4 regions of the Sporomusa sp. 246TCP1 genome follow, and region 1 is predicted to be linked to each of the others. Evidence: riboswitches for the same ligand, from Rfam matches in the RefSeq annotation. Region 1 holds a riboswitch; each other region holds the start of a gene.
What was found. A riboswitch is a leader RNA that binds a small molecule or an ion and turns the genes downstream of it on or off. The one in region 1 is predicted to bind molybdenum cofactor.

Region 2: another riboswitch for molybdenum cofactor. It lies ahead of AC1ECB_RS06000 (sigma-54-dependent Fis family transcriptional regulator); the one in region 1 lies ahead of AC1ECB_RS11930 (energy transducer TonB).
Region 3: another riboswitch for molybdenum cofactor. It lies ahead of fdhF (formate dehydrogenase subunit alpha); the one in region 1 lies ahead of AC1ECB_RS11930 (energy transducer TonB).
Region 4: another riboswitch for molybdenum cofactor. It lies ahead of AC1ECB_RS19170 (hypothetical protein); the one in region 1 lies ahead of AC1ECB_RS11930 (energy transducer TonB).

What each region holds. Positions count from the first base shown of each region.
Region 1 covers NZ_CM170492.1:2,487,337-2,491,154, forward strand. The annotation lists gene AC1ECB_RS11925 (TonB-dependent receptor plug domain-containing protein) at 1-1,355, opposite strand, end outside; gene AC1ECB_RS11930 (energy transducer TonB) at 1,503-1,610, opposite strand; molybdenum cofactor riboswitch at 1,750-1,869, opposite strand; molybdenum cofactor riboswitch at 2,007-2,126, opposite strand; molybdenum cofactor riboswitch at 2,243-2,360, opposite strand; gene AC1ECB_RS11935 (cytochrome c maturation protein CcmE domain-containing protein) at 2,427-2,798, opposite strand; gene AC1ECB_RS11940 (cytochrome c biogenesis protein) at 2,795-3,454, opposite strand; gene AC1ECB_RS11945 (heme exporter protein CcmB) at 3,463-3,818, opposite strand, start outside.
Region 2 covers NZ_CM170492.1:1,200,349-1,204,166, reverse strand. The annotation lists gene AC1ECB_RS06000 (sigma-54-dependent Fis family transcriptional regulator) at 26-2,074, opposite strand; molybdenum cofactor riboswitch at 2,257-2,371, opposite strand; gene AC1ECB_RS05995 (molybdopterin-binding protein) at 2,590-3,615, shown strand.
Region 3 covers NZ_CM170492.1:4,301,280-4,305,097, reverse strand. The annotation lists gene AC1ECB_RS20365 (class I SAM-dependent methyltransferase) at 1-589, shown strand, start outside; molybdenum cofactor riboswitch at 1,097-1,215, shown strand; gene fdhF (formate dehydrogenase subunit alpha) at 1,515-3,818, shown strand, end outside.
Region 4 covers NZ_CM170492.1:4,056,062-4,059,879, forward strand. The annotation lists gene modB (molybdate ABC transporter permease subunit) at 1-310, opposite strand, end outside; gene modA (molybdate ABC transporter substrate-binding protein) at 436-1,248, opposite strand; molybdenum cofactor riboswitch at 1,787-1,905, shown strand; gene AC1ECB_RS19170 (hypothetical protein) at 2,084-2,473, shown strand; gene AC1ECB_RS19175 (redox-sensing transcriptional repressor Rex) at 2,606-3,268, opposite strand.

The DNA.
Region 1 (3,818 bases):
AAACTGCAGGTTTTGCCAAAGGAAGTCCGCAGTGTATTATTGTTATCCAGCCGGTAGACCACATTGATAGTAGGATTAGTGGCTGAATCCTTGATAGTGGCAGTATCGGTTACTTCATTTTCATCACGCCTGACGCCAAGAGTAATGGTAGTTCTCTCGTTGGGAAGAAAATTATCTTGCACGTAGTAACCATAGCGTTTGTTATTGTAAGAATCCCAAGAATAATTGTACGGATCAGATAAATCAGAATTAGATTTTTTCCAGTCGATATCATTGTATAGTGTTCCAAAAGTTAAAGTATGTAGATCGTTTAACTTATAGTTACCTTGTAATTCCACGCCATTTAAGGTGCTATCCCAATAGCTTGCATTCCATCGGCTTGTACTATAACCCTTGATTGTCGTCACTGCCGGATCATGATCGGCCCCATTAGCCCAAAGGCCGTTTTTCTCAGTAAACCGATAAACTTTAACATTATAATCCAGTTTACTATTAACCTGCTGTGCATATTGCAAAGACAAGTTACTTTTTTCCCAGTCTCTAAATTCTGTATTATTTAATCCAGCCCAAAAGCCAGTATTATAACTTATAGGCTTACCATTAGCAGGGTCAAGAGGGGCTAAACAGCCTTTATCAGTATCAGAATATCCCCCTGTAAAAGTTAACGATGCATCATTTTCAAATTTCCAGTTCAGTTTAGTATTAAAATATGTACTCTTTCTATCCGCATTGCTTATATAGCCGTCAGTATGCTCGGAGCCGCCATTAATATAATAATTAAACTTATCGTCGCCTCCACCGTATGAAACAGAGCCATTTAGCGTGCCATTGGACCCACCGACGACGGAAACTTTACCGCCCTCATAGTTCTTACCGTTTTTGGTGGTAATTAAAACCATTCCTCCGATGGCATCTGTCCCATAAGATACAGGCGCAGGGCCTTTGATAACCTCAATTTTGGCAATATTACTCACTGGGAACATATCTAGGTCCGCAGCTCCACCACTTAATTTAGAAAGCGGATCTACTAAAACACCATCAATATATATTTTCGTATAGGATAGAGCACTCCCACGGATATCCAGTGTATTGTTATTTTTCTTCCCCCGGTGCAAATTCACGCCTGGAACATCCTCCAAAGCGTCTGCCAGATTCCGGGCTCCTTTAGCCTCAATATCCTTGTCAGTTATAACGCTAGTGGTGACCAGATATTTTTCTAAAGGAATTGCTGTAACTATCACCTCGTCTAAGGTAAAAGACTCCTCCGGCACGCTTTCAGTTGCAAAAGTCAAGCCAGGCACTGATAATAAACAACAATTAAGGATTGCTAGATAACCAATCATTTTCTTGTGCATTGCGAAAATTCCTCCTTGAATTTTTGATGATTACGACCACGGTATTGTTCACCCCCTTAGTCCACACCGTCAAGACACTACTGCAAATTAAACGTAACAGGAATTGCCACCCACAAGCCTGCCCTCCTTAAACGCCGAGTAAACCTGCTAACTACGCATGTTGGTAACTACAGCCAGATCCAACTGGCTATAACCTGAACTGGCAATAACCTGAACATCCCCTACTACACCCTGCTCTGAAACCAATACCCGCAATACTTTCCACCTGAATTCCCGATGTTTCAGCCTTGATAAAATGAATTCATTTGACAAAAAAATAAAGTTCAGCATTACACAAATCACTGCACAGCTCTGAACCTTATTTCAGTATTCTTCTTTGCGCAACGCTAAACTGCTTTACTAGCGATGTTCTTCTTTGCGCAATGGCAGATATACCTGTTTCCTGGTATACCCTAACGGCCAACAGGTCATGACATCAGTTTTAGACCTGCAAGCTTTGAAGAATCTCATATTTAATTATGGGGTTAAATCTTTAATGCATTACTATACAATTAACTTTTATTTGACGAAAAAATAGAGTTCAACCTTACACAAATCAATGCGCAGCGCTGAACCTTATTTTAGTATTCTTCTTTGCGCAACGCTAAACTGCTTTATTAGCAATGTTCTTCTTTGCGCAATGGCAGATATACCTGTTTCCTGGTATACCCTAACGGCCAGCAGATCATGACATCAGTTTTAGATCTGCAAGCTTCGAAGAATCTCATATTTAATTATAGTGAAATTGTTAACAAATTAAAGCATGCCTTTAGTACGTTGTATAAATAACTGTACGTCGAAAAAAAATTAAGATCCAACATTACACAAATAAATGCGCAACGCTGAACCTTGTTAGCGGTGTTCTTCATTGCGCAATGGCAGATATACAAGTTTCCCAATATACCCTAACGGCCAATAAACCATGACATGAGTTTTAGATCTACCGGCTTGAAGAATCTCCTATTAATTTAAGGACATTATTCTACATAAAACCAAATAATCCTTTTTTTCATACATATTTTTGAGAGTTAATCATTGATTCACACTCCCTTGGTATTTTGACGGGCATTTCACCAGCAACTTGTCTGCCTGGAATTGTCCATTAGTATATTTACCAATTGCCACTATGCCGGTCGCTTGCTCTAAACCATCAGGTTTGACGCCACGATACACCACTGCAGCTTCTTCACCAGCATCATCACGCAGCATAAACTGAGTGTATCTTCCATCTTCAGCCTGCATTACTTTAGCTGAGGCCAGTATTCCCTTTACCTGAACGGTGCTCTTGGCGCTCTTGGCCTGAGCAAAGGTGACATAAGGCGTAACTGAGCTTTGAAATACAAAAACACTATAGGTGATAAACCCGGCAATGACTGCCAGACAAACCAGACGGTACTTTTTCATATTGATAGCCCCTTTCCTGGCCGCGCAGTTGTTCTGACAACACTCCGGGTTAAGAGTAAACAGTAAAGAGCCGTGGCCCCGCCCACAGCAGCCAGCAGCACATACAGCATGATCGGCTCCATAGCCACCTTGCCGGTGCCGTTGAGCACAGGCTCTGGGTGTAGTGAAAAGTACATGCGAGGGATAATAAACACCAGAAAGGGCACAGACAAAAAGGATAACAGCGCATACACAGCACTCACCGTCGCCCGTCGCTCCGTCTCTTCAATGGCTGTTCTGAGTGCCAGATAAGCACCGTAAATTAATAGCAAAATAAACACGGTCGTCTGCCGAGGGTCCCAATTCCAATATGCTCCCCAGGTCAGCTTGGCAAAAACTGCACCGCTAACTGTCGCCAAGAGGCAAAAGCCGAGACCCAACCGAGCCGAACAGGCACTCAAGCAATCATACTTACGCTGCCTGGTTCTGAGATACTGCCCAGCTGCTATGGCTGACACCAAAAAAGCCAGCACCGATACCCAGGCAACCGGAATGTGAAAAAAGGCAATCCGAACAAGGTAACCCAGTCCCGCGGCAGGCGGCACCAGGCAAAACACTGCAAACAGCACTCCAGCTATCCATACCGCAATTAATGATGCAACTATTCTAAGATTCATACATCCTCCTAATCCTGCCAAAGGTAGTCAAACAAGAGTACTCCGGCGGCAACAACCGCGGTGTCATAGCCCGCCATAAACACCAATTCGCTTAATTCAGGTATATCGCCTGATAGAATCTTGGCAGTCGCACCAATGGCGCTTAAAAATTGCGGCAACAACACCGGAAAAGTAAGCACCGTAAAGATCGCATTTTTACCTTGTGTGTACATGACCATAGCGGCTGTCAACGTAGACACAGTCGCTATTCCAGCACAGCCAAGAGCCAAAATGGTGATAAAAGGCAACCAATTCCCAACTTCAACGGCAAGAAAAATGATAAACAGCGGCACCACTAGGCAGGCCAAGCCGCATAAAAGAGCTA
Region 2 (3,818 bases), 1.3 Mb from region 1:
GTGATGCAAAAGTGACACTTATGCACTATTTGTATATTTCATACTGTTTCATTTTTCGGTACAAGGTATTTCGCGAAACTCCCATGCTGCGCGCTGTCAGACTAACATTTCCTCGATGGTTGAAAAGCAATTCCAGTATTTCCTGTCTTTCATGCTCTTCAAGCATGAAGCGTCGCCCCTGTCGCCCCTCTCTCCCGCAAAAAGATTCTGCAGCATGATAATTTGAAGAAACCACATTTTCGCTATCTGTATTTGCTGGTTGCCAATTACAAATTTCTTTCGGTAAATTCCCGAGATTTACCACCTGCCCTTCTGTCAGACTAACAATTCGCTCCACCACATTCTGGAGTTCACGCACATTTCCTGGCCAGTCGTATCGTACAATTCGGTCAATAACCTCCGGACTAACCAAAAAGTTCCGGTCATGCTTATCCTGCTTTTCTAAAAAATAGTTAAACAATGCTACGATATCATCGGAACGTTCCCGCAGCGGCGGTATTGTGATCGATATAACATCTAACCGATAATATAGATCTTTGCGAAAGGTCCCCTTTTCTACTTCTTTCAATAAACTTTTATTGGTAGCACAAATCACCCTGACATCAACAGGGATTACCTTATCACAGCCAATTCGATTTACTTTTCTCTCCTGCAATACACGCAGCAACGCTACTTGCTGTTCCAACGGCATATCGCCAATTTCATCCAAAAACAGCGTTCCGCCGCAGGCGAGCTCGAATTTACCTGGCTTCCCCCCACGCTTAGCCCCAGTAAAGGCACCCTCCGCATAGCCAAATAGTTCACTGCCAATAAGTTCCCTGGGTATAGCCCCGCAGTTTACAGCTATGAAGGGTCCGGTGTTACGTTCACTTCGATTGTGGATAGCCTGAGCAAATATTTCTTTTCCTGTACCGCTTTCGCCTTGAAGCAATACGCTGGATAGTGAGTTTGCGGCAAGTGAGGCTATCCGGACAGCTTCCAGAATAGCTTTACTTTCGCCAATAATGTCGCTAAACTGTAAAGTCCCATAGTTTCCGCTAAACCGGTTCACCAAATTTTGAATTTGTTTAATGGGCCGTAGAATAATAACACCGCCTGTCACTGCTCCCTGTTCATCGGTAACAGGCTCCCCTGATGCCCAAAAATGACTAATCTCACCGTTGATGTCAAGCATGATTTCAGTGTCTGCGCAGGATTCTTTACACATTAGCATTCTTCTAACAAAGGAATTTTTAGCTCCTAAGATGCTTTCTACCTGAATTCCACGCGTATCCTCAATGTCATTTATGCCAATGCCAAGTATATTTTTGGCAACAGGGTTCAGTTCGCTAATAACACCATTATTGTCAACCATAATTACGCCATCAGACATAGTATTGAAAATACTTGTCAACCGATTATTAATTACACTTAGTTCTTTATTTTTTTTTCTAATACCTAGCTGAGCCATAATTGCTTCCGCTGCAGCCATCACCATCCCCAGTGTATGTAAATGAGCAGCCTCTGATTTGCCTGAAACATCAAGAATTCCTATAACTGTCCCTTTCTCGTCAATGATCGGGGCTGCCGAACAGGTCAAACAGTGATGTTTGCGGCAGTAATGCTCAGATCCTGAAACCTGAATTGATTGCCCTGTAATCAATGCTGTACCAATAGCGTTAGTACCAGCTTCGGCTTCACTCCAATTCGCACCTTGAAAAAAACTCGCCGTCATTGGGTTTGTCAAGGTATCCTTATCGCCAAAAATTTCCATAATATAACCACGTGTATCGGTTAGTGCCACAACAAAACCAGAGCCTGCGACAATCTGGTACAAGTTTTCCATAAAGGGTTTGGCAATAATAATAAGATCCCGGTTTTTTCGCAACATAACCTGAAGACTGGCAATTTCCAATTGGCGATGAATGCTATCATCATTGGGATTAACCTTGGCTTGACGGCACCTTATCCATGAATCCCAAATTTCTGGTCTGATAGAATAATTATAATTCTTGTCAGTACTTTTTAGCGTGGCTGTAAAATTTAGCCATCCGTCCCAGGTACTATCAATAGAGTTTTCGGCATACACAGCCATAAGTCACCCTCCTGTCTAAATTTTAACGTAACATCAGGTCCTGCAAATAAAGAAAATACGGCTTGTGCCAATCTTTTTACTAAGCAGCAGCCGCTGTTGTCCTCGTTCCGGTTTTAAAAAAGTTATGCTTATAGGGAAAATAAAAAGACAGAGCACGCAAAAAAAGGAGAGCGCTCTGCCTCAAATAGTAGCACTTACTCCTTTCCGCAACGGGAGGCTTACCGGTTTCCTGGTAAACCCAACGATCTGGTTGTCGTAGTTTCCATTAGACTACCAGATTCGGAGTTAATGAATATTCTGTTATTCATCAATATTATTCGTTACTAGCGATTAAAATCCTGCCTCATCGATGAAATATTCTCCAACGAGTTACATTTATCTGTCTAATGCGATATTTGAAAATTATAACCAGTGTGCATAGTGCCATTTCCCTTTGCTGCACTTTGCTTTTTTATTTATAATATAAATAGTACAGCTTGTTCTAGGTACTTTCATAATTATAAGGAGTTGAGCGGATGAAAGTCGTATCAGTATACGAAGCGGAAGGTATGGTAATGTGCCATGACATTACAGAGATTGTTCCCGGAAAGTCAAAAGGCCGGGCATTTAAAAAAGGTCATGTAGTAAAGAGCGAGGACATACCTAAACTACTAAATTTAGGGAAAGAGCACTTATATGTCTGGGAAATAAATGAGAATGCTTTGCATGAAAATGCTGCAGCAATTAGAATCGCCGAAGCCGTTGCCGGCCAAGGCATTACCTTGACAGAGCCAGTGGAAGGCAAGGTTGAACTTAGAGCGAAAATGGCGGGTCTGTTAAAAATTAATACCAGTGCATTAGAAAAAATAAACGACATTGATGAAATAGTGTTGGCTACCATTCATTCAAATCAGATGGTCGGTGCCGGAGACGTTATTGCCGGCAGCCGGGTTGTTCCTCTGGTAATTAATACTGACAAAATACGCAATGTGGAAAAAATAGGTGAGGCGTTTTTCCCAATCGTGGAGATCAAACCGTTAAGATCGCTAAAGGTAGGAGTCGTTACCACCGGCAGCGAGGTTTATCATGGACGCATACAAGATCAGTTTGGCCCTGTTATACAGAGAAAAATAACGGAATTAGGCAGTCAAATTTTACGGCAGATCTTTTCTGATGATAATGTTGCGATGATTTCTGAGTCCATCCTAACGTTAATCAAAGAAGGGGCCGAAATGATTATAACCACCGGCGGGATGTCGGTTGACCCGGATGATGTAACCCCTGCGGGAATTAAAGAGGCCGGCGGCTGTGTCATTGCTTACGGAGCACCAGTACTTCCGGGGTCAATGTTTATGCTTGCCTGTATCGGCGATATTCCGGTATTAGGTTTACCCGGTTGCGTGATGTATCACAAAACAACAATATTTGATTTGCTTGTTCCTCGTATTTTAGCAGGAGAGGAAATTACCCGGAAAGACATTACTCGCTTGGCCCATGGGGGATACTGTTTCAATTGTGATTTGTGCCAATACCCTCATTGCACTTTTGGTAAAGGCAGTTAGGTGATGAATGTCAATTTTTACTCTTTGCAACTACGTACCATCGTCCATCTGCTTTAGCGAAGGTTACCGGTATCTGGGATTTTGGTGCTGATGTTATGCTTCAAATGCCGCCTGGAACACTTTAGGCGCGACTTCACCGGAATGAGCGAACTAACCAAACTTACAACGAAGTTAACCCAGGATTAAAATATTATCCTCGTTAT
Region 3 (3,818 bases), 1.8 Mb from region 1:
CTTAAAAGGCACAGTGGTTGTTTATGGTATAGACGGTTCTAGAGAGGCAATTGATTTCGCAAATGAGCATTATATTCTACCTAATATTTTTTTTTGCTACAAATTATTTCCGTTTGTTCTTCCTACTCAAGCGTATGATGCGATTACATGCTTTGAATCATTAGAACACGTAGAGGATGACGATAGTTTACTAGAGGAAATAATTAAAAGTATCAAGCCAAGCGGCTTGTTATTTATATCGACTCCTAATGAAGCAATTCAATCACTTGACAAAAATCCTAACAAATTTCATATCAGGCATTATCTTCATAAGCATGCAATAGAGAAAATCACTCAAAAAGGGATGGATTTATTATCATGGTATGGACAAAATGTTTATACATTTGTAGATGGATATACTCAGGGAACACTACTTTCAAATCAAGAGATGGATTTGAAAAAAGATGTAGAAGGGCAATTTACTATTTATCTATTTCAAAAGATATCTAAAAAATTTGCGGGAAGAAGAGTTATTTCTACTGCCGGTATGCCAATAAGAGGTAGCGAATCAGTAAGATGCACTTGCAGTTATTTAAATAAGGATAGGTGAAAAAAGAAAACAAACACTACAGCAGTAACTAAATAATAGCTACCAGCATACTATACATTGAATAAACCCCTATATGGATAGCTAAGCTGAAGGAGGGAATATAAAATGGGATTTGGTTTTGGCGGTTGTGGTAGCCATGGCCGTGGTGGAAGTTCGTGGGTTGTGATCATCATCATCATAATTTTACTGTTATGCTGCTGCGGTGATGACGATAGTTTAAGCTGTTAAGCCTATATTTAATTAAGTCAATACTTACAAATAAAAGCTGTCGCACTAAGTAACTTAGTGTGGCAGCTTTTTCTTTGGCGAATTGTCAAGCTATTAATGATATCCTGGCGTTATTTTGGACTAGAATTCAAAATATTTGTATTTATTTTCACATAATATGCAGGAATTTTAAAAATTATATTGAATATTTACAAAAAGAATATAAATAAAAATAATATAATCAATATAAAAAATATATATATAGAAAAATAATATAACAAATATAAATAAAATATATGGAAATGCGGATACCTCCGAGTTGTCTTATCTAAACTTGCAAGAGCATGATTTGATGACCGCAGGGGTAGTGGGAAACTGTTACGCCTCCCGTTGGTAAAGGAGTGTTATTGTAATTTCCAGGAGCAACCCTACCTTTATGTCTATCCTGTAAAGTTATACTTTATAAACGTATACAAGCAGGTGGCAGTAGTGGTATTTTTCACTATGCGTGGAGAATATTCCTGGATAATTACTTAATAGTTAGGCTCCTTGCTGCGGGTGGTTTTTGTTTGCCTATTTTACCTACTGTCTATAGGAGCCTTATGGAAGGTCAAATCTCTTTCAAAGTTCGAATAACTTGCTTTATCTCACTAGGGCACTTGTACACTCTAGGAGATATGCAATTATTATATAAATTTTAAGGAGAGTGATATCTATAATGGAAATGATTTCCATTACTGTCGATGGTCAGACAGTGCAAACATGTAAGGGGTCCACGATTTTAGAAGCTTCGCGTGAAGCGGGTGTTACCATTCCAACTTTATGTCATCTCGCCGATTTAACTCCGGAAGGGTCATGCCGGGTATGTGTTGTTGAAGTTGAAGGCGCACGGGGATTAGTTACGGCCTGTACTTATCCTGTAGCCGAAGGAATGATTGTGCGCACTAATACTCCTGCTATTCGTGAAGCGAGAAAAAGTGTCATCGAACTGATGCTGGCAAATCATCCCCAAGAATGTCTTTCCTGCCAGCGTAATCTGGATTGTGAATTGCAAGCTTTAGCAAGCGCATTTGGTGTTAGACAAATTAAAGCTGAAGGCGAACGACGCCAATTTGCCATTGATGACAGCAACCCTTTCATCATTAGGGACAGCAATAAGTGTATCCTGTGTGGACGCTGTGTACGTGTTTGTAAGGAAATGCAGTGTTGTAACACGTTAGAGTGGACTGAACGTGGTTTTAATACCAAGGTAGCGCCAGCTTTTGATACCGATATGATTGACTCTTCCAATTGTGTATTTTGCGGCACTTGCGTATCTGCTTGCCCAGTAGGTGCTTTAACAGAAAAGCCAATGAACGGCGTAGGGAAGCCGGATAAAAAGGTTAAAACAACCTGTCCTTTCTGCGGCGTTGGTTGCAATTATGATCTAAATGTCAAAGACGGTAAATTAATTGGCGTGACTTCCAACCTGACAAGTGTGGTCAATGGACGACTAACCTGTGTAAAAGGACGTTTTGGAACCGATTATGTTCATAGTCCTGAGCGTTTGACCACACCGTTAATAAAGAAAAATGGCGAATTCGTGGAAGCATCCTGGGAGGAAGCGCTTGATTTAATTTCTACTAAATTTAAGGAAATAAAAAATACGTATGGCAGCGATGCGCTGGCGGCTGTCAGTTCAGCCCGGTGTGTAAATGAAGAAAACTATATCATGCAAAAGTTTATGCGCGCAGTTATTGGTACGAACAATGTTGATCATTGCGCCCGTATCTGCCACGCTCCTACTGTGGCCGGTCTGGCAGCTTCATTTGGTTCTGGCGCAATGACCAACTCTATTAATGAAGCGCCTCAATGTAAAGTGATATTTTTGATCGGCGGTAATCCTACAGAAGCTCACCCGGTGATTGGCGCTAAAATACGTCAAGCTCTGCGTAACGGTGCTACATTGATTGTTGCCGACCCACGCAGGATCGAACTGGCAGGTAAAGCCCATGTGTGGATGCAACTAAGGCCAGGTACGGATATAGCTCTTATTAATGGCATGATGCGTATTATTCTCAAAGCTGGTTGGCATGATCAGAATTTTATTAATTCTTGTACAACTGATTTTGATAAAATGGCAGATGTCCTTGAGAAATATACCCCGGAATATGTGGAAGATATAACTGGTGTGCCGAAGCATTTACTGATGGAGGCAGCCAAAATTTATGCAACTGCTGAACGGGCATCCATATTCTATACACTTGGTATTACCGAACATATTTGTGGTACTGATAACGTTATGAGCTTGGCTAACTTAGCCATGTTAACTGGCAATGTGGGTAAACTTTATTCAGGTGTAAACCCGATGCGTGGACAGAATAATGTACAGGGTTCTTGTGATATGGGGGCTTTACCTAATGTTTATTCCGGTTATCAGTCCGTCACAAATGCAGCAGTACGGGAAAAATTTGAAAAAGCATGGGGTGTAAAATTGTCAGATAAAGTCGGTCTGATGATGCCTGATATGTTTGATGCCTCTATTGCTGGTAAACTGAAAGCTATGTATGTTATGGGGGAAGACCCGATACGGTCGGATGGCGATGCCCACCATGTACGAAAAGGTTTTGAGCATCTTGAATTTCTGGTAGTGCAAAACATTTTTATGACTGAGACGGGAAAATTGGCTGATGTCATACTTCCAGCAGCTTCTTTTGCTGAAAAAGATGGCTCATTCACCAACTGTGAACGCCGTGTGCAGCGAGTTCGCCAAGCAATTGAGCCTATCGGCAACAGTCGCCCTGACTGGCAAATTATAAGAGACTTGTCAAACAAAATGGGATATCCGATGTCCTACAGCCACCCCAGTGAAATTATGGATGAAATGGCTTCATTAAGTCCGATGTTCGCCGGTCTGTCCTTTGAGCGTATTGATGAGAACGGATTGCAATGGCCAGTACCGGATAAAGAACATCCGGGCAGTCAGTATCTCCATGTCGATGGCAAATTTGCCTGTGGGAAAGGTGTGTTTAAAGCTATCGAA
Region 4 (3,818 bases), 1.6 Mb from region 1:
TATACATTAATGGAAATGAAACCACCGTAGCAGCCAGCACTGCTGCATAAGGAGTAAAAATTAATTGAGTATGGAAACCTTCAGACAGAAATTGCCCTATCGGCCCTTGCTTTCCAATCAAAACCAGCAATATAAAGCCAGTCACTACAGGTGGCAATACTAACGGCAAAGCAAATAACGCCTCCAATGCGCTTTTGCCTGGAAATTCAAAACTTCTCATACTATAAGCAGCAGCAACTCCAAAGATAAATACAAATACTAATGAACTAAGTGCAACCTTGACCGATAGTAGTACTGGCTGCCATTCCATCACAATATCACCTGCTTTATTGGCTTGAACCGACAAAAGTAAAACCGTATTTCTTAAAGACCGCAGTACCTTTGTATGTCAAAAAGGCTTCAGTCTTGGAGATGTTTAGAAGACTTTTCTACCTGCTATTTCCCCATAACAAAGCCATATTTTTCAAATATAGCCTTGCTGTCTGCGCTAAACAAATACTCCATAAAGGCTTCGGCTGCTTTCTGCTGCTTGGTACCGGTAGCCACGGCAACAGGATAAACAATAGGCTGGTGAGTGCCTTCCGGGGCAACAGCGGCAACTTTCACCTTATCGCTGGAAATAGCATCTGTTTTATACACAATTCCTGCCTCAACATTACCTGTTTCAGTATATGCCAAAACAGAACGGACATCTTTGGCAAATACGACCCGATCCTTTACTTTATCCCAAAGGCCCAGTTTTTGCAAAACCTGCTGAGCATACTGGCCGGCAGGCACTGTGGCGGTCTCGCCAAGTGCAATCTTTTGCACACCATCCTGAGTTAAATCTTCAAACTTGGTTAAGTTGAGCTTTGTTTCCTTTGGTACAACTACAACTAACTTATTTTCAACCAAGTTTTTGCGGGTGGCTTTGTTCATTAAATTTTTAGCTTCCAATTCGTTCATCTGCTTAGGAGCAGCCGAAATAAAAACATCTACAGGTGCACCCTGCTCAATTTGTTTCTGCAAAGCGCCAGAGGCCCCAAAATTGTAGACAAGCTTACTATTGGGATTTTTCGCCTGATAATCCTTTTGAATGTCTGCAAGTGCATCCTTGAGACTTGCCGCAGCTGATACATTAATTTCTACCACCTGCGCTTGCGGGGCCGCCGGTGGAGCTTGTTTTTCGCCGCCGCAACCAACCAGACTAAAAATAGCAACTACTACCAAGGCCAGCATACCAAACACGCTTGATTTAATCCTTCTCATCTTTCTTCCCCCTTAAATTTGCTCTATCTCGCAGGCTATCCAGCAGATAGGCATATAGTACAGAGCTAACCACAGAGATATTAACCAACCCGGCAAATTTCTTCACCGTAGCTGGTATAATACCGCCAACAACCCTATTTGGAGTTTAGGGTTTTTCTGCCGCAGCCCCTGCACAAACTTTTTTAACTATATCAGGTTCAAAATGAATGTATTAATCACTGGGAAAACCACTTTACGGACAAGTCAATCATAAACTAACGTATTATAACATAAACCAACATAATTCCCATGCTGTTATTATAGTATTTGTTATATGGTATTTGCAAGAGATTACCAAATATTTTTGTACAACCTTCTAAAAATTTGAAGTATCAGGGCTCCTGCTTACCTGCATGCATTATAGTCCATACAAAAATTGCCCGCCTAAATATACGTCTTCCCTATTGCTTTATACAATACCAAACAATATAATAATATTAAGTTTGTTATCTTCGTCTACATTAGTTAATGTTGAAAACTCACATTCAAAGTTTCACAATTGAATACTCTGCTCCTTAGCCGATTTACCTAAGCCTTTCAGGGTATGGTATCCGGCCGATCGGTATAGCGGGAAACGGCTATGTCTCCCATTTGGAAAGGAGCAATATTTTAAGCGGTGCATTATTTGTGCCTATTTCATGATTCCTTCTGCGCCCGCTTAAATTCATTGCCAAGCCCTTTCCATTTTGGATAGGCTTGGCATATTTTTTTGTTGTTTAGATTTGAAAATCGTACCTTTACTGTTATGGTAGCACAGTTCTATGTCAAGAATACTACTTTGCTAGGAGGAATAATCATGTTAGAACGAATTCATGCCCACAGCGATATTTTGAAAAACGGAAAAATAATGCTATTGGTCGACTGCGAACCCGGCTGCTACACACTAACCGACTTAGAATATTTAGAACACACACTTCAGGAACTCCTTGTTGACACCCATAAAGCCATTCAAGAAGCCACATCGACCAAAAACGACTTTACTTTTGAAGCCTATGTTACTATTCTTGTATCGTTGACAGACAACATTAAAAGCATCACGGAATCTTTGCTTACAGTCAAAGAAGCAATACAAGCCGCCAAAAGCGAGCGAAGTACAATTATTTCCGAGTCTTACCAAACAGAAAGGGTGAGTATACTGCAAAACTGCAAAAAAATTGCAGTAAACCACCCAAGTCATGGAACATAAAAAAGATGACTTCTAACTCATCGATTTTAGTTTATGCAAATGGCCTTGGCTAACCCACAATTTTGTAGGATTAGTCAAGGCCACTTGCATTTATCCAGCCACACTTTCCGGTTCTTTCAATCTTACAATGAATTAACTACAGCTATCATTCGTTGCTACATGCTTAAGATCAAAAGTCAATTGGCTAAACATAGAAGTCATATTTACCTGCGTTATGGCGATATCCTCAGGAGCAAAAATTGGGAATGAAGAAAAATTGACAATTCCTTTAATTCCGGCCCGAATCAATTGATTTGCAGTTTTCTGGGCATATGATGGTGGCACAGCCAGTATACCAATAATAATTTTTCTGCTGCAAATAATATCTTTAATATGATCAATCGACTCTATTGTTAATCCTAAATTATGTACTGTCATACCTTGATTTTTTTTACCTAGATCAATAATAGCTACAATTTTAACTGCCTCAGGCCACAAACGCGAATAACACATAATGGGTACTACTGTCGGCATATCCAAGCCAACCAACACCGTATTCCAGCTAGTGTCATATCCTAAAATTTCTTCGATTCGCCGAAAAAGGTAATCAGTTTCATACCCTACCCCTTTAGTACCAAATCCGCCAAAATATGCTAAGTCCTTTCTGATGAGGTGTGGCGATATACCGGTTCGCCGGCCCAACTCCTTGGAAATACAAACGGTTATACCTTCCTCCTGCATCAGCTTTAAAACACTGTGATATAAAACCATTCTTTGAATAGTAAGCCTGGATATATCTTCCCGCGATATAAACATTGTGTCCCTCCTACCTCTTCAGAAGGAAAATCCTTGATATTTTACTTAATCGATTCACGTTCCGAAACGGATTTCTAAACATCATTCATTACTCATAAACTTCTTATTGTTAAAACGAAGGTTATGAGTAGTCCCAACAATAGAAGAGGAAGTACCAACGCAAACATAAAGGTATACTGAGAAGTCTGACTTGCAAAATTATCTTTAAGAAAGGCTACTATCTGGGGACTACGATTCCACCGCACCCCTATGCGACCTTCGTTTCCCACATAGTAACTTTTCTTGCAACTACAAGTATTTTAGGGCACAAGTACAACCAATACGTTGAAGTACTTCTAGGTTCCACTGTCGACAACATTTTTTTCACAACACCTCCAGCTGTGGTTTAATAACAGGCTTATGTCAAAAGCATTCCTACATTAAGCCCTCTATTTTGACAATTGTATTTCAACTGTCTCAATATTCTAATTCGCAGCCGATATTTTTATCATTTCAGCTTCACTCATTAAGCGTTGAAGCCGCTGCAATTACACACTGCCTTGCAAAATAA